Regions from separate parts of the Mesorhizobium sp. WSM4809 genome, predicted to be linked through region 4. Evidence: riboswitches for the same ligand, from Rfam matches in the RefSeq annotation. Region 4 holds a riboswitch; each other region holds the start of a gene.
What was found. A riboswitch is a leader RNA that binds a small molecule or an ion and turns the genes downstream of it on or off. The one in region 4 is predicted to bind cobalamin.
Positions count from the first base shown of each region.

Region 1: another riboswitch for cobalamin. It lies ahead of metE (5-methyltetrahydropteroyltriglutamate--homocysteine S-methyltransferase); the one in region 4 lies ahead of bluB (5,6-dimethylbenzimidazole synthase).
Region 2: another riboswitch for cobalamin. It lies ahead of AC0L24_RS25015 (ABC transporter ATP-binding protein); the one in region 4 lies ahead of bluB (5,6-dimethylbenzimidazole synthase).
Region 3: another riboswitch for cobalamin. It lies ahead of AC0L24_RS17875 (DUF1636 family protein); the one in region 4 lies ahead of bluB (5,6-dimethylbenzimidazole synthase).

Region 1 is NZ_JBVVQW010000026.1:33,452-40,756, forward strand. Features, by position in the region: gene AC0L24_RS31780 (Ros/MucR family transcriptional regulator) at 1-163, opposite strand, end outside; gene AC0L24_RS31785 (cytochrome-c peroxidase) at 693-1,730, shown strand; gene tdh (L-threonine 3-dehydrogenase) at 1,955-2,989, opposite strand; partial or broken gene metE (5-methyltetrahydropteroyltriglutamate--homocysteine S-methyltransferase) at 3,646-5,195, opposite strand; cobalamin riboswitch at 5,310-5,488, opposite strand; gene AC0L24_RS31800 (adenosine kinase) at 5,858-6,850, opposite strand; gene metK (methionine adenosyltransferase) at 6,958-7,305, opposite strand, start outside.
Region 2 is NZ_JBVVQW010000012.1:144,434-151,738, forward strand. Features, by position in the region: gene AC0L24_RS25005 (FecCD family ABC transporter permease) at 1-661, opposite strand, end outside; gene AC0L24_RS25010 (ABC transporter substrate-binding protein) at 797-1,744, opposite strand; gene AC0L24_RS25015 (ABC transporter ATP-binding protein) at 1,794-2,582, opposite strand; cobalamin riboswitch at 2,745-2,951, opposite strand; gene AC0L24_RS25020 (AraC family transcriptional regulator) at 3,207-4,040, shown strand; gene AC0L24_RS25025 (alanine racemase) at 4,045-5,184, opposite strand; gene AC0L24_RS25030 (D-arabinono-1,4-lactone oxidase) at 5,184-6,461, opposite strand; gene AC0L24_RS25035 (MFS transporter) at 6,475-7,305, opposite strand, start outside.
Region 3 is NZ_JBVVQW010000006.1:266,530-273,834, reverse strand. Features, by position in the region: gene AC0L24_RS17885 (cobaltochelatase subunit CobN) at 1-3,138, opposite strand, end outside; gene cobW (cobalamin biosynthesis protein CobW) at 3,157-4,209, opposite strand; gene AC0L24_RS17875 (DUF1636 family protein) at 4,212-4,640, opposite strand; cobalamin riboswitch at 4,680-4,883, opposite strand; gene AC0L24_RS17870 (winged helix-turn-helix domain-containing protein) at 4,913-6,112, opposite strand; gene AC0L24_RS17865 (NADH-quinone oxidoreductase subunit A) at 6,443-6,808, shown strand; gene AC0L24_RS17860 (NuoB/complex I 20 kDa subunit family protein) at 6,799-7,305, shown strand, end outside.
Region 4 is NZ_JBVVQW010000001.1:496,547-503,851, reverse strand. Features, by position in the region: gene dxs (1-deoxy-D-xylulose-5-phosphate synthase) at 1-621, opposite strand, end outside; gene AC0L24_RS02225 (pirin family protein) at 750-1,670, opposite strand; gene AC0L24_RS02220 (DUF2277 domain-containing protein) at 1,710-1,976, opposite strand; gene AC0L24_RS02215 (exodeoxyribonuclease VII small subunit) at 2,087-2,338, opposite strand; gene AC0L24_RS02210 (histone deacetylase family protein) at 2,342-3,268, opposite strand; cobalamin riboswitch at 3,388-3,567, shown strand; partial or broken gene bluB (5,6-dimethylbenzimidazole synthase) at 3,571-4,296, shown strand; gene AC0L24_RS02200 (hypothetical protein) at 4,419-5,402, opposite strand; gene AC0L24_RS02195 (TetR/AcrR family transcriptional regulator) at 5,690-6,298, opposite strand; gene AC0L24_RS02190 (MFS transporter) at 6,420-7,305, shown strand, end outside.

The DNA.
Region 1 (7,305 bases), on a different contig from region 4:
CCGAGACGCGACCGGATGCCGTGCGTTTCAAAGCTTCGTGCACTTGGCCGATCAGGGTAGACAGTTCGCCCACCGGCACGGGATTGTTGGAAACATAGGCTGAGACAACATCCGCGGTAAGGTCGATGAGGTTGTTGGCGTTTTCAAAGTCTTCTTCTGGCATGAAACTCTCCGGTGGATTGGTCTGCGGAGCGGTCGCTTCTAGGGGTGATTTCCGATGAAAGCAACAAATCTCCCGACAGGATTGTTCATTGCTCGTCCAGGACCGAGGCCTATAGCGCCACTCCACGCTGTCGTGTCACTAATCTGCGCGGTAATCGCTGTCCATAACTGCGCCGGTATCCGCCGTTCAGCCCCGATCGCGTCGGTCTGAATTGCAAAGAAGGACGCAGAAAGCTTGTAGACCTGAGCCGTGCATGCGCCGGGGGCAGAAACTTTGCCGCATGAAACAGGTGGGCGTTGCGGCAGCATGTGGAGACGGGCAACGGAACCGACCAACCCTCAGGCGCACAAACAGCGATTGCGCGCGCCCACCATTGGAACCGTCATCGCGCGAGGAATCGCAAACACTGTTCCGCCGCTCGATTCTCTTGGTCGGCAGGCACCATTCCCTTGATCCGCTGATCTAGCGCAGGGCGTTCCCGGGCCGCATGTGGAGAATGGTTTCCGTGCACATCGTAAGGACTCCATTTATGAAAATTCTATTTCCTGCGATAGCTGTTGCGCTGGTCGCAGCCACGGCTTTTGCTGCGCAGTCCATTCCACCAGACCTCAGAGAAACGGCACTGGCCATCTTCAAGCCCTTGCCATCGATACCGGAAGTCACCAACAACCCGAGCACGCCGGAGAAGATTGCCCTCGGCAAGGCCCTGTTCTTCGATCCACGCCTCTCGTCCTCAGGCGTCTTCTCGTGCAACTCGTGCCACAACCTGGCCACCGGGGGCGACGACAATCGTGAAACTTCGATTGGCCATGGTTGGCAGAAGGGGCAGCGCAACGCGCCGACGGTGTTTAACTCTGTCTTCAACAAATCGCAGTTCTGGGACGGTCGCGCCGAAGACCTGAAAGCTCAGGCCAAAGGGCCGATACAGGCCGGTGCCGAGATGGCCAACACACCGCACCAAGTGGTCGAGACGTTCAAATCGATGCCGCAATATGTGGAGTGGTTCCGTTCAGCTTTCCCGCGGGGGGCCGAACCCATCACCTTCGATAACCTAGCCATCGCACTCGCAGATTATGAGGCGACGCTGGTCACGCCCGCCCCCTTCGACGCCTATCTCAATGGCGATGACACCGCCATCGGCCCAGAAGCGAAACAGGGCCTGGCCCTTTTCATCGAAAAGGGCTGCTCATCCTGCCATTCCGGTGTCAATCTTGGTGGGGACGGTTATTATCCATTCGGCCTCGTTGAGAAGCCTAGCGCCGACATTCTCCCCGAGAACGACAAGGGACGATTTGCCGTCACCAATTTACCAGAGGATTCCTATGTCTTCCGCGTGCCGTCGCTGCGCAATGTAGCAATCACCGCGCCATACTTTCATTCGGGCAAGGTCTGGGACCTGGGCAAGGCGGTCGCGATCATGGGCACCACCCAGCTTGGCCAAGAGCTGACCCAAATCGAAATCGATCGGATCGTTGCCTACCTTCATTCGCTGACCGGAAAGCGACCGGAGATCACATATCCCATCTTGCCGCCTGAAACGCCCAGGACACCTCGGCCTCGATCCTAGGCATGGGGGAAGAAGACGATCACGTCGGGGCCGTCACCATTTGTTGCCCGATTTGGGCGACCTGCCACGAGCGTGGTCGGATTGGGCCGCGATACCCCCACGGTTGAGCGGCGCACGTTGGAGGGGTGCCATTGCGTTGCACCAGCCATGCTCCCGCGCGAGGAGATCGTCGGCAGGCGAAGGTGTCCCGTCACCACCTTCGCAAAATCACGCCGGCCGTCGCCCTACCAGTCCATCACCACCTTGCCCGAACTGCCGCTGCGCATTGCATCGAAGCCGGCCTGGAAATCGTCGATGCCGATGCGGTGCGTGATCAGACCCGAAACATCGAGCGGACCCTGCACCAGCGCGATCATCTTGTACCAGGTTTCGAACATCTCGCGGCCGTAGATGCCCTTGAGATGCAGCATCTTGAAGATGACCTTGTTCCAGTCGATCTCGAAGCCGGTCGGGGCGATGCCCAGAATGGCGATCTTGCCGCCATTGTTCATGGTGTCGATCATGTCGCGGAAGGCCGGTGCGGCGCCCGACATTTCAAGGCCGACGTCAAAACCCTCGGTCATGCCGAGCGCCGGCATGACATCGCGCAGCTTTTCCTTGGACGCGTCGACGACATGCTGGACGCCGAGCTTTTTCGCCAGCGCCAGCCGCACCGGATTGATGTCGGTGATGACCACTTTTCGCGCGCCGACGCATTGGGCGACGAGCGCGCCCATGATGCCGATCGGCCCGGCGCCGGTCACCAGCACATCTTCGCCAACCAGATCGAAGGAGAGTGCGGTGTGGACGGCATTGCCCAGCGGGTCGAAGATCGCGGCGATCTCGTCGGGCACATCATCGGGGATCGGCACGACATTGTGCTGCGGGATCGCCAGATACTCGCCGAAGGCGCCAGGACGGTTGACGCCGACGCCGAGCGTGTTGCGGCACAGATGCCCTCGCCCGGCGCGACAGTTGCGGCAATGGCCGCAGACGATGTGGCCTTCGCCCGATACACGCTGGCCGACCTTGTATTCGGTGACCGCTGCGCCGAAATCGGCAACGGTGCCGACGAATTCATGGCCCGTCACCATCGGCACCGGCACCGTCTTTTGCGCCCACTGGTCCCAATTGTAGATGTGCACGTCGGTGCCGCAGATCGCCGTCTTCTTGATCTTGATCAGCACGTCGTTGGGGCCGATCTCCGGCACCGGCACCTCTTCCATCCAGACGCCCGGTTCGGCCTTGGCCTTCACCAGCGCCTTCATCATGTTAGACATACAGGTGCTCCTTACAACTTGGTTGGTTCCACTCCTCCCGACTGCTCGGGTAGCCTGCATGACGAAAGATAGGCTCGGGGAGCAGCTGTGTTTCTTGGACCGATCGTAATGTCCACGGGGGCGTTTGTGTCGAAGCAACACACCACCGCGAGCCGTGCGCGCGTGAAAAGCTCTGTCCCAGCGAACTTCAGCAGGAGCGGAGCACACGCCGTGCCAGATGCAGCCGGCTTCAATTCAAGCGATGAGGAATGGTCGCAGCTTGCGGCTGAGCGGTATGGCTATTTTGTCGTCCGACACATGCGACGCAGTCAATCGACACCGACGCTCTTGATGGGTCGACCTCGCCGCCGATATCTCGATAGTGCCGGTGCACGGGGGGCATCGTTCGCCCTCGGTGAAGTGTCTGTTGACCGCTGGCTGTGTGAGAGGCAGAAGCTCACGGACAAAACCGCCTTCCTCTATTTCGTGGTCGAAATCATCCGTCCTCGGACCAGAATCGGCGTCCCAAATCCTGCCCCGCCGCTCAGCCGTCCAGCGGCCTTCGGCTGGACGACAAGGTTGGACTCGCAAGCGTCGACCGACCTCTTCGCGGCTTTTCGATGCCGTCCTTTCCATCTTAAATTATCCGCGAGGCCCGCTGGTCACATATTTGACGGTTACAGTGGCTCAGCGGCCTGCGACTGCACTTCCTCCCGCAGCGCGCAGGCTGCGGCGACCATGTTGATGAGGGCAGGGCGGACCTCTTCCCATTTCCTTGTTTTGAGGCCGCAGTCCGGATTCACCCACAGTTGGCCGTCCGACAGTCGCTCGCGAGCAAGTTGGGCGAGATGCAAAATCTCGCCGATCTCGGGGACACGTGGCGAGTGAATGTCGTAGACGCCGGGACCGATTTCGTTCGGATGTTTCGACTTGGTGAAGGCCTCCAGCAGTTCCATTTTGGAGCGCGACGTCTCGATTGAAATCACGTCGGCGTTCAGTTCAGCGATCGAGTCGATGATCTCATTGAACTCCGAATAGCACATGTGGGTGTGAATTTGGGTCGCGTCCTCTACACCCGTCGAGGCGAGCCGGAAGCATTCGACAGCCCAGCCGAGATAATGTTTCCAATCGGACTTTCGCAGGGGCAAGCCTTCGCGAAACGCGGCCTCATCGATCTGGATCACCCTTGCGCCAGCTTTCTCGAGGTCGGCCACTTCATCGCGGATGGCGAGTGCGATCTGGCGGCAGACCTCGGCGCGGGGTACGTCGTCGCGCACAAAACCCAGTTAAGAATCGTCACTGGGCCAGTGAGCATGCCCTTCACCGGCTTTTTCGTCAGCGACTGGGCAAATTGCCACCAGAGAACCGTCATCGGATTGGGCCGCGATACGTCGCCGAAGATAATGGGAGGGCGCACGAGCCGGGAGCCGTAACTTTGCACCCAGCCATGCTGGGTGAAGGCGAGGCCGGACAACTGCTCGCCGAAATGCTGCACCATATCGTTGCGTTCGAACTCGCCATGTACCAGCACGTCGAGCCCGATCTCCTCCTGCCAACGAACGGCGCCCTCAGTCTCTTTCTTCAGGAAGGTCAAGGTAGTCGATATAGCTCAGCCGACCCTTCGCATGAGCGGAGCGTGCCCTGCGCACCTCGGGCGTCTGCGGGAAGGACCCGATGGTCGTCGTCGGGAACAGCGGCAGGGCGAGCGTGTCAGCCTGGACTCTCGAGCGCTTGGCAAATGCGCTCTTTCGTTGCTTCATGGCGCCGTCAATGCTGCTGACGCGCCCGCGGACGAGCGGATTATGGCCTTTGTCGACATTGCGCGCGCGGCGGCCGCCTCATCAGAAGCCTTCAGCCCGCCTGTTACGGCCTCCCTGCCTTCGGACAAGGCTTGGGCCCTGGCCGGTCCGCAACCCGCGGTGTCGCCCTGCGTCCCGCGCGCCATCGCGAAGTAGATGTCGAGCGGGACCTCGCCGCCCGTCCAGCCGTAACGAGCTGGGACGGCGCCGACCATTGCTGCGGTGTCGAGCACATGGTCATACAGTGAGAAATCGTTCGACGGAATTTTCGACACGCCGCGGTCGTGCTGTTCGCTCCAGCTGGCGGCACGCAACGCCTTCGCCGTCGCCAGAAGGTTGGCAGCAGAAGATTTTCCGGACCAGTAGCTTTCGAGCGCGAATTTCAGTTCTCGCCGGCGACCGATACGCGGCACGCCAAGCGTTGCTATGGGAACTTGCTGGGAGACATTCATTCCATACCCCGATGGTGGGGCGGGGAAAAGGAAGGCGCTAGCAGGCCGGCATCAACGCCGAGCTGCCGCGGCCACCAGACACCCCGCCCGTGGACGTTGTTAGCCGTGGCAGGTCTTGCGGGTCACAGCCTCTGCCCCGTCTTCCCGGGGCAGTTCGCCCCAGTGACATTGATGGGTTTGGCTCGCCGCTTACAGCAGGGGCAGCGCCAGCATTGCACCGGCTTCCCACTTAGCTCCGCTACGGCAGCGCCTTGCGGTGCAGCCCACTTTCTTGTCAATGCCGTATAAAGAAATGTTTATGTGTTTATGTGGATTGTTCGCTTGCGGCTTGTTTCCATGTCCCCGTAGAGCTGAGCCTTCTGAGCGACTTTCCGGTGTGTGCAGACTGTGGCTCGCCCCTCGGGCAATCTGCCTCTTGTACGATCCCGTCTCAAAACGACTTCGTCAAAGGGCGCGTGTTGGCCATTCATCATCGGGCGGCAGTACTGGCCCGAAGTGCGACAACGTTCCTGAGCCTCAACAATCAGGAATTTTGAGAAAAACCGGCATGCTTCTCGGACTGGTACGTTCGATTTACACGCGCTTGTCTGGACAGCCTGCACAACGGAAGGTGGGCAATACGTGGCCGAGATGCTGCCCTACAACAGCCCCGCCTGCTCAGCCTCGCGGCGCAGATTCTGCCGGGGCCTCGGGCCGATCTGCTGGATCACCAATCCGGCGGCCAGCGAGCCAAGGTCGCCGCAGGTCTGCAGGTCACGGCCTTGCGTGTAGCCGTGCAGGAAGCCGGCGGCATAGAGATCGCCGGCGCCCGTCGTGTCGACCAGCTCCTTTATGGCCGTCGCTTGGATGACCACGGTCTCGTCGCCGCGCACGATGACCGAGCCTTTTTCCGAGCGCGTCACGGCTGCGATCTTGCAGTCCTTGCGGATCTGGGCGAGCGCCTGGTCGAAGGACGAGGTCTGGTAGAGCGACTTGATCTCATGGCTGTTGGCGAAGACGATGTCGACGGTGCCCGAGCGCATCAGGTCGAGGAACTCGTCGCGGTAGCGGTCGACGCAAAACGAATCCGACAAGGTCATCGACACTTCGCGGCCCGCCGCGTGCGCCAGCTTGGCCGTCTGCCGGATCGCCTCCTTGGCCCGCGGCGGATCCCACAAATAACCCTCGAAATAGGTGACCTTGGCGCCCGACGCCTTGTCGGCCTCGACATCCTCCGGCCCGAGCTCGACGCAAGCGCCGAGATAGGTGTTCATCGAGCGCTCGCCGTCGGGGGTGACGAAGATCATCGAGCGTGCCGTCTGCGGCTCGCCCTGAAGCGGCTTGGTGTCGAAGGCGACGCCCTGGGCATGGATGTCATGCGCATAGATCTCACCCAGCGCGTCGTTGGAGACCTTGCCGAAGAAGGCGGCGCGGCCCCCGAAGGAGGCAACGCCGGCCGCCGTGTTGCCGGCGCTGCCGCCGGACGCCTCGATCGCTGGGCCCATGCGGCTGTAGAGCAGTTCGGCGCGCTTAGTGTCGATGAGGTTCATCGCGCCCTTGATGATGCCGTTGGTCTCGAGGAATTCCTCGTCGCACTGGGCGATGATGTCGACAATGGCATTGCCGATGCAAAGCACGTCATGATCCGGCATCAAAATCTCCGCCAAAAACCCGAGCCGGCTTCTTGCCACGCCTTAGCGGGTGTTTCTTACGAGTGTGGAATCGGTCGCTCTATGCCGACGCGTCCAATACCGGCGCCTCACGCGGCTGCCGGTCCTGCCTCACGCAACAGCTCGTCAGCTCTGTCCGTCTTTTCCCAGCTGAACTCCGGCTCTTCGCGGCCGAAGTGTCCGTATGTCGCGGTCTTGCGGTAAATCGGCCGTAAGAGATCAAGCGCCTTGATGATGCCTTTCGGCCGGAGATCGAAAAGCTCAAGGACGGCGCGCTCGATCCTCTTTTCATCAATCTTTGCGGTTCCGAATGTATTGACGAGGACAGAGACCGGCGCGGCGACACCGATCGCGTAAGCAAGCTGAACCTCGCACACCTCCGCAAGGCCGCTGGCAACGACGTTTTTTGCGACGTGCCGCGCCGCATAGGCGGCCGA
Region 2 (7,305 bases), on a different contig from region 4:
TTTCGCCGGCCAGGAAGGCATCGAGCCGGCGGTGGTTCCATAGCGCGTAAGCCAGAATGGTGCCCGCACCCAGCGCGCCCAGCCAGATATTATCCCAGCGCGCCAGGCCGAGCCCACCCATGGTCCAGAACAGCACGGAGTGGGCGGCGCGCTGATCGCCGGCAAAGACAAGATAGTTGGTCAAGGCGGTGAACATGAAGGACACGGCAAGGCCGGCAAGGATCAGCCGCTCCGGGCCTTGCCCCCTCACCCGCGCAACCAGCAGCAGGACGACACCGGCAGCCAATATGCCGCCGGTGAAGGCCGCGACCGGCAATGTCCAGATGCCGAAACTGTCTCCGAAAACGGTGATGACGGAAACGGCACCGGCGGCGGCGCCCGACGACAGGCCGAACAGGAACGGATCGGCAAGGTCGTTGCGGGTCACCGTCTGCAGCAGCGCACCGACGACGCCGAGACCGGCCCCGACGCAGATGGCCAGGACCGTGCGCGGCAGCCGCAGGTCGACGACGATCTTGCCTACCGGCCCGGCCACGTCGTGCCCGCTGAAGCCAATCGCACGGCCAAGCGAGGCAACGACGTCGGCCAACGGGATCAACGTCGAGCCATAGGCGATCGACAGCAAAGCAAGAGCGGCGATCGCCGCCGCCCCTACCAGCATGGCCAGCGCGAATGCCGGATGGCGCAAACCTGGAAATGCGTCGTGTCTGTCAGGACGCGTGCGACGCACTTCCAGGATCTTTTGCTCATGCATGTCGTTGCCCCAAAACCGCTGCGCACTTTTGGGCGACAGGCATCAAAACGCTTCCGGATGCATGGCCTTGGCGATTTTGTCGATCGCTTCGATATTGGCGGGTCCGGGCGTCAGCTCGGCATAGCGCAGGGCGACGAAGCGCTCGTTCTTGACCGCGTCCGTTTCTTTCATCGCCGGGTGGGACTTCAGGAAATCAAGCAGTTTCCTGTAGCCGCCGCCGTCCTGGTAATCGAGCAGGATGAGGAATTGCGGATTGCGCGACGCCACCGTTTCCCAGTCCGTGTTGCCCCAGCTGGTGTCCATGTCGGCCATGATGTTGTCGCCGCCGGCGGCTGATATCATGGCGCTGGGGATGGCGAACTTGCCTGCGGTGAAGGGCTTGTCCTCGCCGGAATCATAGAGAAACACTCGCGTTGCCTTGCCGTTGCCGACCTTGGCGGTGATGTCGGCGAGCCGCGTCTTCCAGCCGGCAACAAGCTTCTCCGCCTCGGCCTCCTTGCCGAAGATCTTGCCCAGCTTTTCGACGTCGCCATAGAGCAGGTCCATCGAGGCGGCTGGACGGCTCTTGTCGAGATGCACGCAGCTTTCCGTCAGCACCAGCGTCTTGATGCCGTGCGGGGCAAGCGTATCGGGTGTCACCTCGCCGCCCGGCTTCATGCCATAATACCAGCCGGCGAAGAAGAAATCCGGCTCGACCGCGACGAGGTTTTCGAGCGTCGGATATTTCGGCGCCAGTTCCGGGATCGAACCCTGCTCGGCCTTGAATTCGGGACCCACCTTGTACCATCCGGTGATGCCGGTCAGGCCGACGATCGACGGCTGCAGTTTCAGCGCGAAAGCCATCTCGGCCATGTTGAGATCCTGGATGACGGCGCGCTTCGGCGGCGCATCGAAGGTCAGCGGCTTGCCGCAGCTGTCGACCGTGACCGGGAAGGCCAGGGCTGTCGAGGCCAGCAGCGAGAAGACAAGCGAAAAGGCCAGGCGTTTCACGGGTTTGCTCCTTGTGGATGGGATTGGGTCGACTACGAAATGGCTTCAATCACGTCGGCGGCGCGGCACGGTTCGGCACATCGAACACCGTCAGTTCGCGGTCTTCGGTCGGATGGCGCAGACGCAGCACATCGATGCCGAAAATCTCGCGGATCAGCTTTTGGGTCAGCGCTTCGCGCGGTGCGGCGAGCGCTTGCAGACGGGCATGGTTCATCACCGCCACCCTGGTGGCGAACGGTGCCACCAGCGCCAGATCGTGCAGCACCGCGATCACCGTCATCTCGAAGCCTGCCACGAGGTCGAGCAGTTCGCCGCGGGCACGCGGGTCGAGATGGTTGGTCGGCTCGTCGAGGAACAGGATTTTTGGCTGCTGGGCGATGGCGCGCGCAAGTTGGGCGCGCTGGCGCTCGCCGCCCGACAGCGAGCCGATGGTGCGGCCAAATAGCGGCAGCAGGCCGGTCCGGCGCAGTGCATCGACGACGATCTCGCGCTCCTCGCTCCTGCGCCGCAGCCCGGCGTGCGGAACCCGGCCAAGCTCGACATAGTCGATCACCGCCAGCCGCGGATCGGGCTGGTCGGTCTGGCCGACCACGGCAATGTGCAGCGCCCGTTCGGCGGCTGAAATCCTGTCCAGGCGGCGCCCGCCGAGCTTCACCTCGCCGGAGCTCGGCCGCAGCATGCCCGACAGCATGCGCAGCAGCGTCGTCTTGCCGGCGCCGTTGGGACCGATGATGGCAAGGCGATCGCCGGCGGCCACCGAGAAGCTGACCGCCTGAACCAGATCCCGCCCATTCGCCGTGACGCAGAGGTCACGGGCTTCGAGAAGCGCTACGGTCATCGGCTGCTGCCCGCCGGCTTGCCGGGACGGCAAAGCGTATATACGACGATGCGATGGATGGAGCCGTCCAACTTTCCGTCACTTTCCAAAACTGGCGACGGAAGGAAGCTGGCGAACCGGCCGACAAGACCGGGATTCGCGTTTCCTCCCGGCACACCCCGTCCGGTCAACTCAGTGATGGCAGGTCTCCTGGCTCACGGGTCGTTGCGCCATCCAGCCTTCCCAGCCTTGCCGGCCAGTGGCATTCACGGATTTTGCTCGCCGCTTACAGTTGCGGGGGCAGCCACGGTCTCGACCTGAGCAGGCCTCACCGCGTTCCCTTTTCACCCCTCGCCTTTCGACTCGGGGACCATCACCGCTTCAGCGTAGATTTGCGCCGATCGCTTCGCAATGGATTTCTCGGACGGAGTGGTGGGCCAGCTAACGGAAACAGGCATCGCATGCTCTCTTTATGTAATAATATAACATACCTAAGAGATGACGCCGGTCGCTGTCAAGCGAAAGCTCATGGGGCGGTTGGCCGGATGGCGACCGGCGTCGGGGCAGATTGCACGGGATGCGCAATTTCGATCAAACTGGCCGTGCCAGGAAACGGCAGGATGATCCGGCCAATGCGAGGAGAAAATGGACCCGACCGAGAAAGCGCTGTGGTTCGTCGAAAGCCATCTGCCGGAGGCGATCTCGCTTGATGATGTCGCGCAAAGCAGCGGCGTGTCGCGTTTTCATGTGACGCGCGCCTTCGGCGCCGCCACCGGCCGGTCGGTGATGGGCTACATGCGCTCACGCCGGCTGACCGAGGCGGCGCGCAAGCTGGCGGGCGGGGCGCCCGACATCCTCGCCGTCGCGCTCGACGCCGGCTACAACTCGCATGAGGCGTTCACCCGCGCCTTCCGCGATCAGTTCGGCACCACGCCGGAACTGGTGCGCGCGCAGGGCACACTCGACAAGCTCGACCTCGTGGAGCCGATCCTGATGGACCAGTCCCTCCTCACCAATCTCGAACCGCCGCGTTTCGAGACCAGCCGGCCGTTCCTGATCGCCGGCCTCGGCGAACGCTACAGCTGCGAAACCAGCGCCGCCATCCCGATGCAGTGGCAGCGCTTCGGCCCCTATATCGGCAACATTCCGGGCGAGACCGGCGACGTCGCCTATGGCGTCTGCGTCAACGGCGACGATGCCGGCAATTTCGACTACATCGCCGGCGTCGAAGTGTCTGACTTCTCCGACCTGCCCAGGGACTTCTACCGGGTGCGGGTGCCGGCGCAGAAATATGCGGTCTTTGCCCACCGCGAACACATCTCGACCATCCGCCGGACGGTCAATACGATCTGGAACAAATGGCTGCCGGCCTCCGGGCATGAGATCGCGGACGCGCCGGAATTCGAACGCTACGGCCCCGAATTCGACCCGCGCAGCGGCAAGGGCGGGCTGGAGATCTGGATACCGGTGAAGGCGTAGTCGGTCAGGCCATCGGCAACGCCGGCCAGCGATCGGCGATCCGGCCGCCGGAAAACACCGCGATCGACCCGAACTGCTGCAGCACGGCTTCACTCTGCGTCGGCCTTAGAAACGCGTAGTCGCCGGGCTTTGCGGTCGCGTCGGCGGGCAAGCCCATGAATTGCTGGTTGGAGGACAGGCCGAGCAGCCCGTTTGCCTTCATGCCTTCTGGGAAGACCGGCTCGGCCATCCACTTGCCGCCATAGAGGTAGCAACCCTTGCGCGGGAACCGGCCGAGCGCCTGCAGCAGGCGGGTGACGGCCGGCGGGCCGGGCAGCATCGGCTCGACCATTTTCAGGATCGGGGCGGCGATGAAGGCCGCCGGCTGGAAGCCGTCGAGACCGGGCGTATCGAAATCGCTGGGCAGCACAAAGGCCGAGCCCATCGAGACCTCATTGGCCGCGCCGCCATGATGAAGCAGCGCGGTCTTGCTGCCGCCGATATTCAGGATGCGGCGCTGGTCGGCGCCGAGACAGGCGACGAATGCCGCAGCCTGCGCCGACGCCTTGGTCAATGCCTTTGCCGGTCCGCCGAAAAGGCCGGGGATGAGCGGCGCATGCGCCTCGTAGGCCATGACGCCTTCGCAATGCAGCCGGGCCGGCAACGCGCTCAACGCCTTCGACAAGGCTGCGGGATCAGCAAAACCGCCGCGATGCAGCCCGACATCGATCTCGAAAGCGATGCGCAGGCCGATGCCGAGTTCGCCAGCGAGGGCGCCATATTCCGCCAGTCTCTCCTCGCTGTCGATCAGCCAGCAGACACGCGACCAGTCGGTATCGGCTTTCACCAGCGCCGCCCTTGCCGCGCCGATCGGCATCGGCTTGCCGTAGAGCAGATCGGCATCCGGGAACGCCTTCAGCACCGCCTCGCTGATCGGCGGGTGGAAGGTCATGAAGCGCTCACTGCCAAGCGCCTTGGCAATATACGCAAGCAGCGGCATGCAGGCGAGCGATTTGTCGACCAGCCGCACGGCCAGGCCGGGATCCACTCTCCCCTTCACCAGGGCAATGTTGCTGTCCAGCCGGTCGCGATCGAGCAGCAGGCAGGGTTGGAAGATGCCGGCTTCCTTCAGCGCATCCGAGAGGGTGGAAAAATAGGTGGTCATCATTCGATGCCGAACAAGCCGGCCATATAGGGCGAGACGAAGCGGTTTTGCGGATCGACGTCGCGGCGCACCGCCATGGCGTCGTCCCAGCGCGGATAGAGCTTTTTCAGATCCGCCGCTTTCAGGCTGTGCATCTTGCCCCAATGCGGCCTGCCGCCATATCTGCGGAAGATCGGCTCTGCCGCCCGCATGAACGGCAGAGGATCGTTCGCTGCATCATGGTGGATGGCGATGGAGCAGGTCAGCCTGTTGTAGAATGGCGAAAGCCAGAACTGGTCCGGCGCGACCGAGCGCACCTCCATCGGGAAATAGACCTCGGGAAAACGCTTCTCAGTCAGCTCGATGATCTCGGCCAGCGCCTTCGGCCCCTCCTCGAACGGCAAATGATATTCCATCTCGTTGAACTTGGTCTGCCGGTCGCTGGCATAGACGTTGAGCCAGTCCTGCACGTAGTCCTCGGCGGGAAATCTGGCGGCCGCCGAACGGATCAGGCGGCCACGCAGCGATGGCAGCCAGGCAAGTGAAGTGCGCAGCCTGCGCAGCGTCCTCAAACCCGCCTCGTCCTCTTCCGGCGGCCGTGCGGTGGGTGCGGCGTCGCTGAAATCGCTGGCGATGAACTGCGCATAGCCGGAGAACGGAATGTAGTAGAATTCGGCCGAGCGATGCGCGGCCATCATCGCCTCGAAGTCGCGCAGCATCTCAGTGATCGGCAGCACATATTTGCGGCGGCGCAACCGGTAGGTCGCGATGTTGTTCAGCGTCACTTCGGTGAGCACGCCGAAAGCGCCGAGCGCGACACCGATGGCATGGATCATGTCCTGATCCCCTGCCTGCTTGAAGTCGCGGACCTTGCCGAGCCCGTCGACGATCTGCACCGTCTCCAGCTGCGTGTGATAGGCGCCGAGCGTCGGTCCGGAGCCGTGCGTGGCGGTGCCCAGCGCGCCGCCGATCGCCTGGCGGTCGATGTCGCCCATGTTGGGCAGGCCCTGGCCAATGCCTTGCAGGATGTGCATCAGCGGGCCGAGCCGGGTCCCTGCCCGCACCCGCGCCTGATGTTTTTGCACGTCTTGCGAGACCAGCCCTTCCAGCCTCTCCAGGGACAGGATCGTGCCCTGCGATTTCACCAGCGGCGTGAAGGAATGACCGGCACCGGCGACGCGCACGGGGCCAGGCGCGGTCCGGACGAGATCACCGAGTTCACCGGCGTCGCCGGGGCTGGCGATCAGCTTGGGCTCGGCGCTTACAAAGCCCGACCAGTTGCTCCAAATGTTTGACATGCCACCTCCCCGCTCAGGCAACCGCACGACGGTGACGCGACACAAGGACGAAGAGACCGAGCAGCGCCACGCTGGCCACCGCGCTGGCGGCGGCGAATTCCGGAACTGGCCGGAAATCCTTGCCATCGATGAGCAGCGACGCCGCGATCGGTCCGATCGCCAGGCCGAAAAGCTGGGCTGCCGGCACCAGCAGCACAGCGGTGCGCGTCTCGTCGGCGGTGATCGCCAGACGGATCTGGTAGGGCACGATGAACAGCAGGATAAAGCCCATGGCCAAGGCAGCGACCCAGAACGTTGTCAGGCCAGGGCTACTGGCAAGAACCAGGGAGCTGACAAGCGCGACGACGCCGATCGCCGCGATGGCAAGGCGATAATCGATGCGCGCCTCGAACACGGTGGCCGTCATAGCACCCAGGACCTGCACGGCGAGGCTGGCCGAGACGATCAGGCCGACGGTGCGGCCATCGATGCCATACTGTGCGCCAAGCGGTTCCAGAAAGGCCCAGACCGCGCCGAAGAACATGAAATAGCAGAAGACCGACAGCAGCGCGGTCGTCGAGGGAAGCGTCAGCACATTGACCAGGTTCTCCTCCTTGGGCAGGTCGGCATAGTCACCGGGAACAGTGAAGGCGACCACCAGCGACGCGACGCAGACGACGGCAAGAACGATGAAGCCGCCCGCCGATCCTGCGGCCGGGATGACATAAAGCGCCAGCAACAAGGCGAGCGCGCATTGCGCCAGCGTCTGCATGGTGACGAAATAGCCGCCGATGCGCTCGGCGCGCCGCGAGCGGGCGTTCAGTTCGGTGGCGATGGCGACCAGACCGCCCTCGGCGAGCCCAGC
Region 3 (7,305 bases), on a different contig from region 4:
GTCGCGGCCGGGGTCGTCGCCGGTGTGGACGAGAAGATCGGCCTCGGCGATGCGGGTTTCGAAGACGCCGGGCACCGATACGCCTTCGCCCTTGGCACCGCCATAGGCATGCGAGGTGGCGTCGAGATAGGCGCGGCCGATTTCTTCGCGCGCCACCCAGTTACCGGAGGACAAGATATCCTCGACGCCGGCGCCGTATGTGCCGGGTGAGGTGCCGAAGATGCGCGGGCTGAGCTTGCCATCGGCACGGGTTTTGGCCGCGAGCGGGTTTTCCGAGTCCTCCTCGTCGCGGGCGGCCACCGCGTTGGCGGCGGCATCGATCAGTGCGATCTGGGTCGGGAACATGTCGCGGAACAGGCCCGAAATGCGCCAGGTGACATCGACGCGCGGCCTTCCGAGCGTGGCCGGCGGCAATACCTCGATGCCGGTGATGCGGCCGGTCGCCGAATCCCATTGCGGCCGGCAGCCCATCAGAGCCAATCCTTGCGCGATCTCCTCGCCGCCGGTGCGCAGTGAGGCCGAGCCCCACAGGTCGATGACCAGCGAGCGCGGCCAGTCGCCATGCGACTGCATGTAGCCGCGCACCACTTCCTCCGCCGCTGCCTTGCCCAGATCATAGGCGGTCGGCGTCGGCATGGTGCGTGGGTCCGAGGTGAACAGGTTGCGGCCGGTGGGCAGAACGTCCGAGCGACCCCGCGCGGGCGCGCCGGCCGGGCCGGCCTTGACGTGGCGGCCATCGAGCGCGGCGAGCAGCGCCGCTTTCTCGGCGTCAGCGCTTTGTCGCCGCATGGCGTCGGGCTCGTCGTCGGGCGCGCAGCCATAGATATGCAGCCCGTCCTTGATGGCGAAATCCTTGAGGTCGCAGAGCCAGGCGTCGATGCGGCGCAGCGCTTCGTCCGGAGCGTCGGTCCCGGCGACGCCCGCGTCGGAGGCGAGACCGGTCTTTTGTGCGGTGTCGACGATCAGTTTCGCCAGACGGTCGCGGCGGCGGCGGTCGAGCCCGTCGGCCTGGGCATATTCGTCGACCAGCCGCTCGAGCTTGTTCTGGTTTTCGTCAAGCCCGGCGCCGGTCAGCGGCGGTGGCAGATGGCCAAGGGTGACGGCGGCGATGCGGCGCTTGGCTTGCGCCGCTTCGCCTGGGTTGGAGACGATGAAGGGATAGATGACGGGCAAGGGACCCGTGACGATCTCGGGAAAGCAGTTTTCCGACAGAGCAACGGTTTTGCCCGGCAGCCATTCCAGCGTGCCGTGTGCACCGACATGCACCAGCGCATGGACGCGGAGCGACTTGCGCAGCCACAGGCCGAAGGCGATCAGCGCATGACGTGGGGGGAGCGTCGGATCGTGGTAGTCGGTGCGGCGGTCGGCGGAGCGGCCGCGATCCGGGGCGAGTGCTACGGTGATGTTGCCGAAGGTCGCGGCGCGGAAGGGGAAGCTTCGGCGCGAGGCGCCCCCCTCTGTCCTGCCGGACATCTCCCCCTCAAGGGGGGAGATTGGCAGTTTTGACGCTCCGCCCTCTCCTGCAACATTGGAGATTGGCGAAACCGGTAATGACAGCGCAATCTCCCCCCTTGAGGGGGAGATGTCCGGCAGGACAGAGGGGGGCGCCTCGCGCAGACCCGTCTCATCTTCCACCTTCCCCCAAGCGGCTTCGACTGCAGCAATTGCCGCAGTCGGCAATTCGGTCGAGAAGGCCATGTAATCCTGGAAGGCCAGCCCGTGCTCGCCCGTTTCCAACATACCCAGCAACTCACGCGGCGTCTCCGGAATCCCCTCAACCCCGTAGCCCTGATCCCGCAGGTCCTGCAGAATGGCCAGCACGCTGGACGGCACGTCGAGGCCGACGGCATAGCCGGTGCGGCCGGGGGCGCTGGGATAATCCGGCATCAGGATCGCCAGCTTGCGCTTGGCCCGGGGCGTCTCCCGCAACCGGATGAAGGCCGCGATGCGGTCAGCCACTTGCGCCACGCGATCCGGTTCCGGCCGGTTGGCGAAAGCGCGGTGGCCAAGTGCTGGATCGATCTCGCTCTCGCCCTTGAAGGAAATGGCGCCGGCCAGGATGCGGCCGTCGAGCTCGGGCAGCACGACATGCATGGCAAGGTCGGCGGGCGCCAGGCCGCGCTGGTTGTTCTCCCAGATGTCGCGGCGGGTGGTGGCGACGATGACCTGGAAGACCGGCACGCCGGCGCGGTCGAACAAGGTCTCATTGCCCGGTTCGGCACCGGACGCGAAAGCGGTAGCGGTGACGATGGCGGCGGGTTTCAGTGAGGCGAGTGCTGTTTCCACGAAGGCCAGGGATGCCGGGTCCTTGAGGCTGGAGACGAAGATTGGGACCGGGTTGATGCCGCGCTGTCGCAGAGCTTCAAAAAGTGCGTCGATTGGCGCGACATCGGCGGCCAGCAGCATCGAGCGGTAGAACAGGATAGGCACGACCTTTCCCTCCCCCTCGAGGGGAGGGTGGCCCGCAGGGCCGGGTGGGGTCGGTACGACCGGACGCGGCGTTTCTTTGAGTCGGCGCGCCTCGGAGAGGACCCCACCCCCGGCCTGCGGCCGGACCCTCCCCTCGAGGGGGAGGGGGACGACGCCGCGGCCGGGTTCGTAGTAGCCAGCTTTGGGCACGGCGACCGGTTCGACGAAAGGCGCATCCGACCCCGCCAGCCGCGCCAATCTCCGCACCAGCGCGCTCATATTCGCCGGGCCGCCCTCGCGGAAATAGTCGAGCAGGCCGTCCAACTCTTCGCGCGGCAACGTCGAGGCTTCGATCAGGCGCAGATCCTCGTCGCGGCATTCGCCGGGCAGCAGTGCCAGCTTTATGCCGCGTTCGCGGGCAGTCGAGGCGAGCTGGTCGCAGCCGTAGCGCCACCAGTCGTAGCCGCCGAGGATGCGCACCAGGATGATCTTGGCGTGGCGGGCGACGCTGTCGACCCAGAGGTCGACGGACATGGGATGGCGCAGGTCACGCAGGGCGGCCAGCCGCATCGAGGGCCGGCGGCCGGCATCGGCCTTCCAGGCGGCTGCCAGTCCGGCGAGATCGCTGTCGGTGAAGGACAGGGCCACGATATCCGCCGGCGTCTGCCGCAGATCGACCGGCTCGGCGAGGTCGTCGAGCGAGGCGGATGTCGTGGTGAGGATGTGCATCGCGACCCGTGTCCGAAATCAGCCGGCGAGTATACGCTCGATCGCCGGGCGGTTCAGCCCCTTCAGGCCGATGACGACGAGACGCGAGCGGCGGTCGTCCTGCGCGGTCCAGGCGCGGTCATAGTAATGATTGACGCGCGGCCCGACGGCCTGCAGCAAGAGCCGCATCGGCTTGCCGCCGACTTCGACGAAGCCTTTTACGCGCAGCACGTTCTCTTCTTCTGCGACGGTGGCGACGCGCTTTGCCAGCTCGTCCGGATTGGCGATCGAGGCAATGTCGACGATGAAGGTGTCGAAGTCGTCATGCTCGTGGTCGAACGCGCCGTCATGATGGGACTTGCGGTTCTCGATGTCGTCCTCGACGGCCAGACCGAGCCCGAGCAGCACCGAGGGATCGACCTTGCCATGCGACGTCGGCACGATCTTCACGGCGCGGGCGGAGTGTTCGTTGATGATGGCGTTGGCGCGGGCGGTGCCGGCTGCGTCCATCAGGTCGCTTTTCGACAGGATGATCAGGTCGGCGCAGGCGATCTGATCCTCGAACAGTTCTTCCACCGGGTCGTCGTGGTCGAGCGTCTCGTCCCCGGCGCGCTGCGCCTGCAGAGCATCCATGTCGTTGGCGACGCGGCCTTCGGCCAAGGCCGGCCCGTCGACCACGGCGATGACGCCGTCGACAGTCACCCGGCTTTTCACGCTCGGCCACTGAAAGGCCTGGACCAGCGGCTTGGGCAGCGCCAGGCCCGAAGTCTCGATCAGGATGTGGTCGACCCTCGGCGTCAGCGACAGGATCTTGTCAAGCGCCGGGACGAAATCATCGGCGACGGTGCAGCAGATGCAGCCATTGGCCAGTTCGACGATGTTTTCCTCCGGGCAGGTGTCGATGCCGCAGCCCTTCAGGATCTCGCCGTCGATGCCGATGTCGCCGAATTCGTTGACGATGATGGCTATGCGCTTGCCGCCGGCGTTTTCCAGGAGATGGCGGACCAGCGTCGTCTTGCCGGCGCCGAGGAAGCCGGTGACGACGGTGCAGGGAACGCGGGAGAGGTTCGCAGACGAATCTGGGGCAGTCATGGTCAGTCCTTCAGCAGGTCGAGGGGAGGGATGCGGGCAACGAGGCCGCGCTTCAGGCTATCGGGGCGGCCACGCCAGGGAATGAGACCGTCGGTCGAGGTGGCGAAAAGCTTGGCGCCCGTGACGAGGTCGGCGCCGCTGGTCTCGGTCAGGTCGCCAAAGACATAGCTCCAGCAGCCGTCGCGCAGGATGGCGGCGCTGAGGCGCCGCTTGCAATTGCCAAGGCATTCGACGCTGCGGATGCGGATGTCGTCGCCGGATGCGGCGCGGCGCGTATCCTCCGCCAGCAATTCGCCGGCGCGGGGATGAGCGTCGGAGCCGGTCTCATCGCGACAGGAGGCGCAGACGATGATGGTGACGCCGGCCAAGGCATCATCATGGCCGGACGAAATATCCGCTGTGCCAGCCGAAAAACTGCTGTCGTGGTCCAAAGATCGGGCTCCTTGCCCGGAAACCCGCCGGGCGATCGGATTCTAAAGTCGCAGACGGCAGGTCTCCTGGCTCGCGGGTCATCGCCTTGGGTAGCCGCCTTCCCGGGAACTCCCAGTGGCTTTCGGCCTTGGCTCTTCGCTTACAGTTGCGGGGACAGCCGCGGATTTGGGATTTTGCCCCGCACCGCATTCCCTCTTAGCTCTTGCCGTTGCGGGCAAGAGACCATCTGACCCGGATTTAGGCTTTTGCGGGCGGCGGTGTCAACGCGAGCTTACGACATGGCGATGTCGGCCAGCGCCGGACCCAAATCGCCGGCCGGGGTCACTTCCATGCGCTCAAGACCAAGCCAGCCCTGCATCTGCTTCAATTCCTCGAACAGTTCTGCAGCGGTTTCAGGCGGCGCACCCGGCTCGGCATAGGCCGCATGGACCCGCAGTATGCTGGCCGGACGGTCGGCCTTGAGGTCGACGCGTGCCACGATCCTGTCGCCGAGCAGGAACGGCAGGACATAATAGCCGTATTGCCGCTTGTCGGCAGGCGTGTAGATCTCGATGCGGTAATGGAAATCGAACAGCCGCTCGGTGCGCGATCGTTCGAAGACGACCGGATCGAAGGGCGCCAGCAGGGCGCGGGCCTCGACTTTGCGCGGCAGGCGGGCGTCCCGGTGAAGATAGGCCGGCTTGTCCCAGCCTTCGACACGCACCGGCAGCAATTCGCCTGTTTCGACGAGCTCCTCCAGCCGGCCCTTCATGTCCGCCGGCGAAAGCCGAAAATAATCGCGCAAATCGCCTGAAGTCGCCACGCCGTGGGCGCGGGCGGAAATGCGCAGCAATTCGCGGTGCGCGTCCTCAGGCGTCGGCACCGGCAGATCGAGGACCGCCTGCGGCAGCACGCGCTCGGGCAGATCATAGAAGCGCTCGAAACCGCGACGGTGCGCCGTGGTGATGCGTCCGGCCCAGAACAGCCATTCGAAGGCATGCTTGGCGTGGCTCCAGCCCCACCAGCCGCCCGAGCCTTTCTGGCCTTCGAGCGCGGAAGCGGCGATCGGGCCGCGCTCGGCGACCTGGCGGTAGATCTCCTCGATATAGGCGGCATGTTCGCGGCCCCATTTGGCGAGCCCCAGATACATTTCCTCGCCGCGCTCGGCGCGCTGCATGCGCCAGCGCATCAGCGGGTACGTCTCCACCGGCAGGAAGGAAGCCTCATGCGCCCAGTATTCGAAAACCGTGCGCTTGCGTGTCACCGCGGCATTGTCGAGCAGCGAGAACGGGTAGGGGCCAAGGCGCGAATAGAGTGGCATATAATGAGCGCGCACCACCGCGCTAACGGAATCGATCTGCAGCAGGCCGGTGCGGGAGAGGGTGCGGGCAAAATGCCGGCGGTCGGGCGTGCCGGTCGGGCGGGGATCGAGAAACCCCTGGGCGGCAAGCGCGATGCGACGGGCCGTGGGGAGCGAGATCTTTTCCTTCATGCAGGCATCACTTTGAAGTGTTTTGACCGAGGGTCGAATGGCTGATTCCAACCCATGCTAGCAGGGTTTTGGCGGCATCCATGTCAGGAGAGAAAAGTGGAGTAAAAAGCGAAGGAAATCAAACAGGAGCGGATCGGACCAGTTTGCCGCGATATGCCGTCCAGGTCGGTGTTTTGAACAAGGTTTGACTTGCTTCGCTGGAAGTGCTGCGCTAACCCTCGCCGCGTTGCAGCATAGGCCCTTAAAACGGTTCAGCGGTTAAACTGTCACGCTTCCGCATTAGGGTCCGGTGCTGTAATCAAAGTGGATTGCGCCAACGGAAAGCCGAGCATGAACGCACTCTTGAGCTCATACCTGCCCATCGTCCTGTTCATAGGCGTGGCGCTGGTTGTCGGCCTGGCGCTGCTGGCCGCGCCCTTCCTGGTGGCCTACCGCAATTCCGATCCCGAAAAGCTTTCCGCCTACGAGTGCGGTTTCAACTCGTTCGACGACGCGCGCATGAAGTTCGACATCCGTTTCTACCTGGTGTCGATCCTGTTCATCATCTTCGACCTGGAAGTGGCCTTCCTGTTTCCGTGGGCGGTGTCGTTTTCGAAGATCGGCATGCTCGGTTTCTGGTCGATGATGGTGTTTTTGGCGGTGCTGACCATCGGCTTTGCCTATGAATGGAAAAAAGGAGCGCTGGAATGGGATTGAACGACAGTTCAGGCACCCTCGTCGCGCCGAAGCCCAAGGGTATTATCGATCCCAACACCGGCAGGCCGGTGGGGGAGGACGATCCCTTCTTCCTTGAGATCAACAACGAGTTGGCCGACAAGGGCTTTCTGGTCACTTCGACCGAGGCGCTCATCACCTGGGCGCGCAGCGGGTCGCTGATGTTCATGACGTTCGGCCTCGCTTGCTGCGCGGTCGAGATGATCCACACCTCGATGCCGCGCTATGATTCGGAGCGGTTCGGCGTCGCGCCGCGCGCGTCCCCGCGCCAGTCCGACATCATGATCGTCGCCGGCACGCTGACCAACAAGATGGCGCCGGCGCTGCGCAAGGTCTACGACCAGATGCCGGAACCGCGCTACGTCATCTCGATGGGCTCCTGCGCCAATGGCGGCGGCTACTACCACTACTCCTATTCGGTGGTGCGCGGCTGCGACCGCATCGTGCCCGTCGATATCTATGTGCCCGGCTGCCCGCCG
Region 4 (7,305 bases):
CAGGCCGATATAGGCCTTGCCGGAGGCCAGCCGCGCCAGATAGGCGCTCATCGCGCCGGTCGGCGGCGCGATCGACATGTCGTTGTCGTTGAGAATGACGATCAGCCGTGCATCGAGCGCACCGGCATTGTTCATCGCCTCATAGGCCATGCCGGCAGACATGGCGCCGTCGCCGATGACGGCAATGACGTTGTTGCGGCCGCCGGAGAGATCGCGGGCGGCGGCCATTCCGAGGCCGGCCGATATCGATGTCGAGGAGTGGGCGGCGCCGAAGGGATCGTACTCGCTCTCGGCGCGGCGGGTGAAGCCGGACAGGCCGCCTTCCTGGCGCAGCGTGCGGATACGGTCGCGGCGGCCGGTCAGGATCTTGTGCGGATAGGCCTGGTGGCCGACATCCCAGATCAGCCGGTCGTCCGGGGTGTTGAAGACATAGTGCAGCGCCACTGTCAGCTCGACCACGCCAAGCCCGGCGCCCAGATGACCACCCGTGCGGGACACGGCGTCGACCAGCTCGGCGCGAAGCTCGGACGCCAATTGTGGCAGTTCGCTTTCGGCAAGCGTGCGCAGGTCGGCCGGGATGCGGACCTTGTCGAGAAGCGGCGTATGCGGCGTTGCGTTCACGGTGCTCGGGCTTTCGGTTGATGGGCGAATAGGCCGCCGGCCGGCGAAAGTAAATGCGTGTCAGTGACGCGGATCAGGCCCTAGTCTTTTGTCTATGCATTTCGTTCTGCCACTTTGGGTGACAGGCATCAGCTTTCCGGCAGCGGGATGAATTCTTCCTCGTCTCCTGGAACGATGTCGAAGCGGCCCGTCTTCCATTCTTGCTTGGCCTGTTCGATGCGTTCCTTCGACGATGAGACGAAATTCCACCAGATGTAACGCTTCGAACCGAGCGAGGCGCCGCCAAACAGCATGAAATGTGCACCGGTCTGCGACGATACGACGATCTCGTCACCGGGACGGAACACCAGCAGCCGTTCCGCCGGAAAGACGTCACCTGATATCGAGACCTCGCCTTCCAGCGTGTAGATAGCTCGTTCTTCCGCATCGGCCGGGATGTTCACGCTGGCGCCGGGCGCCAGGCGCAGGTCGGCGTAGAGCGTCTCCGAGTCAGCCCTGACCGGCGACCGCAACCCCTGGAAATCGCCGATGATGAGGCGCCCGTTGACGCCTTCGGCATCGATCTCGGGAAGCCTGAGCGCTCCTGTGTTCTCGAAAACCGGTGCCACCTCTTCCTTGTCGTCCGGCAGCGCCAGCCATGTCTGCAGGCCGGATACCGACATCGGCGCGCCACGCAGTTCCTCCGGCGTACGCTCCGAATGGACGATGCCGCGGCCGGCGGTCATCAAATTCACGTCGCCGGGCTGAATGACCATTTCGGTGCCGAGTGAATCGCGGTGCCGGATCTTGCCGTCGAACAGATAGGTGACCGTCGACAGGCCGATATGCGGATGCGGACGGACGTCCAGCGCCTGGCCGGCGCGCAGGATCGCGGGACCCATGCGGTCGAAGAAGATGAACGGCCCGACCAGCCGCCTTTTTGCCGTCGGCAGAGCACGGCGCACCTGAAAACCGCCGATGTCCTTGGCGTTCGGGATGACCATCAATTCGATCTGGTCGCTGGCTAAGGCATCGCCCACCTCAGGGTCTTTCCCGGGGAAGAAGCTCATGGACTCTCCTTGTCGGTGGTCGAAGGCCGCCTGGCCGCATCAGGCAAAGCGGATCGCCGCCTTTGCCCGCAGCTTGGCCGCCACCTCTTCGCGATTACGCGGATGCTGATGGGTTTCCAGGGAATCGAGCAGTTCGCGCGCCGAGGCCGCGATGGCTTCGACGGCATGGTCGAAGGCGTGCTGGTTCTGCTTCGAGGGTCGCGTCGTTCCGCTCAGCTTGCGGACGAACTGAAGGGCCGCGTCGCGCACCTCGTCATTGGTTGCCGGCGGATCAAAATTGAACAGGGTCTTGATGTTTCTGCACATCGCTTCCGTATCTCCTCTTGTCCTTGAGCTGTTTCAATCGGGACGAGTTATATCCTCGATCATGATCATGTCCAAAAACCGGTGAGGCGAGCCTATGTTCGGACCGGGCCTCAATCCGCGTCGAGCGGCTCCGTTCCGACCGGCTTGCCGTCGCGCGACAGCCTGATCTTCTCGACCTTGTCCTCGGCGGCCTTCAGCAGCCGGTCGCAATGCGCCTTCAGCGCCTCGCCACGTTCATAGATCCTGATCGACTGGTCGAGCGGCACGTCGCCACGCTCCAGATCATCGACGATCTTCTCCAGCGCATCGAGTGCCTGCTCGAAGCTCATCGCCTTGACGTCTTCGTTGGTCTCATCGGCCATCATTCATCCTTTCATCAGTCGCCCGACATGGGCGGCGACCGAAAATGCCAATCCCTGCAGATCGTAGCCGCCCTCGAGCAGGCTGACGAGCCGGTTGCCGCTGTGGCGTGCCGCGCGCTGCATCAGCTGGCCGGTCGCCCAGTCGAAATCATCCTCGGTCAGATTGATCTCGGCCAGCGGATCGCGGTGGTGCGCGTCGAACCCCGCCGAAATGATAATCAGGTCGGGCGCGAAATTGTCGAGCGCGGGCAGGACGCGCGACAGGAAGGCATCGCGAAACACCTCGCTGCCAGTCTGCGGCGCCAGCGGCGCGTTGACGATGTTGCCGGCGCCCGTTTCGTTCTTCGCTCCGGTGCCGGGATAAAGCGGCATCTGGTGTGTCGAGCAATAGAGCACCGACGGATCGTCCCAGAAAATGTCCTGCGTGCCATTGCCGTGATGCACGTCCCAGTCGACGATGGCAACGCGCTCGACACCGTGTTTCTTCTGCGCATAGCGCGCCGCGATCGCCGCCGTGTTGAACAGGCAGAAGCCCATGGCGGTGCTCTTTTCGGCATGATGGCCGGGCGGCCGGGCGGCGACGAAGACGTTGTCGGCGCGGCCCGAAAAGACGTCATCGACGGCGGCGTTGGCGGCGCCGATCGCGGTGATCGCCGCTTGCCAGCTCTTCGGACTGGCAGTGGTGTCGGCATCGATGCGGGCAATCCCCTCGTCGGGAATGGCGGCGCGCACGCGGGCGACGAAATCGGCGGGATGCGCGTAGAGGATGGTGGCCTCGTCGCCTTCCGGCGCCTGGATACGATCGAGCCCGGCAAAGGCTTCCTCATCGAGCACGCGCTCGATGGCACGCAAGCGGTCGGGCCGCTCGGGATGTCCGGGCGGCGTGAGATGCTCGAGGAAGATCGGATGGGTGTAGAGACGGGTGGTCATGCTCCCTATCTAGTGCCCCGGCGCCGCTATGGCCATGCATTGCTGCTTGATCGCTGGGGAAAATCGACTGCGTCCATTCGCGTCGCCGCAGGCATTGGCCTCGCCGGCGCTTCGGCGTAAGGTCCCTGGTACTGCCTGGTGCCCGCCGGAAGCGGGAGAATCGGGAACACGGTTGAATTCCGTGGCGTGCCCAACGCTGTGAGGGGGACCGCGCCGGTAAATGCCACTGTCGATGACGGGAAGGCACCGGACGCGGGTTGATCCCAAGCCAGAAGACCGGCCTGGCAGGCATTGTCATCCGCATGGTCAGGCGGACGACATCAGAGCGACGTGCGTCTACTTGGACGCACAAACTACGCTCTGACAGTTTTGAATCTGCAATCGCAAGGGGACAAGCGATGCCGGAACACATGACCGCTGCCATTGACGATGGATTTGACCAGGATGCGCGCGATGCGGTCTATCGCGCCATGTTCACGCGGCGCGACGTGCGCAGCCATTTCCTGCCCACCGCGATCGATGACGACGTGCTGGCGCGGCTGCTGCTTGCTGCCCATCACGCGCCATCGGTCGGCTTCATGCAGCCATGGAATTTCATCGTCATTCGTGACATCGAGCGACGGGCGGAGGTGCGCGACCTGTTCCTGGCCGCGCGCGAACAGGAGCTGCCGGCGATCGAGGCGGAAAAACAGGCGCTGTACCGCAAGCTCAAGCTGGAAGGCATCTGCGAAAGCGCGCTCAACATCTGCATCACCTGCGATAGGCAGCGCTCGAAGGGTTCGCCGCTGGGACGCTGGCACAATCCGGAGATGGATCTCTACAGCACCGTCTGCGCGGTGCAGAATTTCTGGCTGGCCGCGCGTGCCGAGGGCGTCGGTGTAGGCTGGGTCAGCATCATCGAAGCGCAGGCGCTAAAGCGGCTGTTGGCCATTCCGGACCACGTAACGCCGATCGCCTATCTCTGCGTCGGCCGTGTTTCCGAGTTCGCTCCCAAACCGGACCTTGAAACGCATGGCTGGGGACGGCGGCTGCCGCTGCCGGAGTTGATCATGAGCGAGACCTTTTCCGGGCAAGGCGAGACACAGCTCAAATCCGCCGTGGCGCGCCTCAACACCGTTTCTGCCTCACCAGACATCACCCGCCCGGCCGATCAGGGTGTGGCGCCGGCCGTAGCCCAGCGCGAACCGCCGAAGGAGGCGAGCGCCTTGTCCTTGAGCTCCCTGAACTTCGACGACGCCTCGGCCAGCCGGGCGTCCCAGGCCGGATCCGGCACCTGGCCCGCGATGGTCTTGAAATAGACCTGCATCAGGCAGGCGATGGCGAAGGGTTCAATGAACGCCGCCTTGAATGCCCAGGCGAAGACGATGGCGAGCACAAAAGCCCAGCCGGCGAGCTGGCCAGGCATCAGGAACAGAATCGCGCCGGCAGGCGCCAGCATCATCAGAAAGATGATGAACGACACGCCCCACATGATGACCGCCAGCCAGACGGCGTTCTTGACCATGACCTTGCCGTTCTGGGCATAGAGCACGACGCCCTGGCGCGCCGTCTCGAAGGGCGAGGCTGAATTGATGCGGATGTTGTAGCCGAGGATGATCTCGTCGACATAGGTCAGCGACAGGCGGATCACCGTGTTGATGAAGGAGACCAGGCCGCTCAGGCCCGGTATCGGCAGGAAGGCGGCGATGCCGCCGAGCAGTCCGGTGATGGCGCGGATGGCGCCCTTGACGAGTTGGTCGACGACGAAAAGGATGTTGGCCTCGGCGAAACGCTGGGTCACGATATCCCTGGCATAGGCGATCTGGTCCTGACCGCCGGGAATGTCGCGGCCGTCGATCAGATGAACCATGACGGCGATGTGGCCGGCCTTGACGACATAGAGGATGTATTCGCGGATCCAGTAGACCGCGATCGAGACGATGCCAAACCCGACCACGCCGCCCCACAGGGCAAAGGACATGGGCCCGTCGGGATCGGTGGAGATATGGCCGACGCCATAGCCGACCGAGGCACCGGTGCCGGTCGCCATGATGTAGGCCAGCGTGATGCCGAAATAGACGATCATGCGAAAGACGATGAACGGCCAGGTCCGCATCATGATGGACACCGACCGGCCGATCTCAAAATCCCACATGTGCCCCGAATCTCCGCCTCAGAGATGGTGGAAGAGGATGGACTCAACCCGGCGATTGTCAATTGCCGGCCCCTGACGAAGGGCGACGAATTCGGGCTGACGGTTTTCTTTCGTAGCCTTTCGCCGGCGCGTTGGCTGACGGAGCATCAAACGAAAAACCCGCCTGTGCGGCGGGTCACTGGCGCGAATCGGCACCATGGACGAATATGTACCTTAGCTGAGGGCACGAAGTCAAGAAAAAATTCCTATCGGGAACAGATGCCGGCACGAAAGCTCCGGTGGGAACTTCAATTCGACTCCGGATCCGGCTTCCTGAGCAGGCCTTCGAGCAGTTGCTTGAACGCCGTCACCACCTTCTTCGACGTCGCTTCGGGGTCGTTCGAATTGGCGATCCGTTGCGCCGCCTGGCTGCTCGCTCCGATGATCAGTCGCGAGGCGGTCTCGGGGTCGAGGCTGGAGACAACGACCTCCTCCTCCTGCAGCGCGGTCAGATGGTCGGTCATTGAAGCGATGCACGCACTGGCATTCGGCCATTGCGCTGGATCCCCCAGCACGGCCGGGCCATCGCGGAACATGATGCGCTGGATTTCCGGCTCCAGCGCCATCTCGATATAGGTCGAGCACTCGTCCACGAAATGTTGCCAGCGGGTCGGTGCTCTCGACGCGACCTCATTGATGCGCGCCGCCATCTCGCCGTCAATCTGGGCTATGACCGCCTGCAGCAGCCCCTTCTTGTCGCCGAAATGATGATAGAGCGCGCCGCGCGTCAGCCCGGCCGAAGCGGTGAAATCATCCATCGAGGCTTCTGCATAGCCTGTTGTGCCGAAGGCATGACGGGCCGCCGCGATAAGCTTTGCGCGCGTCTCGGCGATCATCTCCTTGCGGGGTCTGTGCATGGCTTCTGGCCCTATTCACATACGCAACGTATGCCAATTGACATACGCGGCGTATGCTCTATTTAATAATCATACGCTCCGTATGTAATTGCCCAATCGTCCTTTGTCGAGGAACCAACCGATGCAAAATCCCTACGCGGAAATCTTTCGTGCCCCCGGCGCCAAGGGCTTTGCGGCCGCCGGCTTCATGGCGCGCCTGCCGATCGCCATGGCGCCCATCGGCATCGTGGCGATGCTGTCGCAGACGCGTGGCGAATACTGGCTGGCCGGAGCCGTCTCGGCGACATACGCGCTGGCCAACGCCTTCGTCGCGCCGCAGGTATCGAGACTGGTGGACCGCCTGGGCCAGACACGGATCGTGGTGCCCACCACCATCATCGCGGTGCTGGCTTTCGCCGTCCTCATAGCGGCGGCCAACCAGGACTGGCCGGTTTGGACGCTGTTCGTATCGGCACTGCTGGCCGCCGCCATGCCAAGCATACCTGCGATGGTGCGCGCGCGCTGGACGGAGATTTTCCGGGGGCGGCCGCAGATGAACACCGCATTCGCCTTCGAGTCGGTGGCCGATGAACTGGTCTATATCGCCGGGGCATCGCTATCGGTCGGCCTGAGTGCCGCCCTATTCCCGGAAGCCGGCGTTCTGGTGAGCACATTATTTCTCGCATTCGGATCAGCGGCCTTCATCCTGCAACGCTCGACCGAGCCCCAGGTGCGGCCGGTCGACCATAACTCAAGCGGCTCGGCGATCCGCCTGCGGCCGGTTCAGATCATCACCCTCGCCCTGATCTTCATCGGCGCAACCTTCGCGACGACGGAAGTGACCACCGTGGCGATCACCAAGGAGCTTGGCCAACCCGGCGCCGCCAGCCTTGTCATCGGAGTTTATGCGCTGGGATCGTTCGTGCTCGGCATCATCGTCGGCGCGCTCAGCCTGAAGGCGCCGCTGCAACGCCAGCTCGCCATCGCAGTCGCCCTCGTCGCGCTCGGCACGCTGTTGCCGCTCGCCG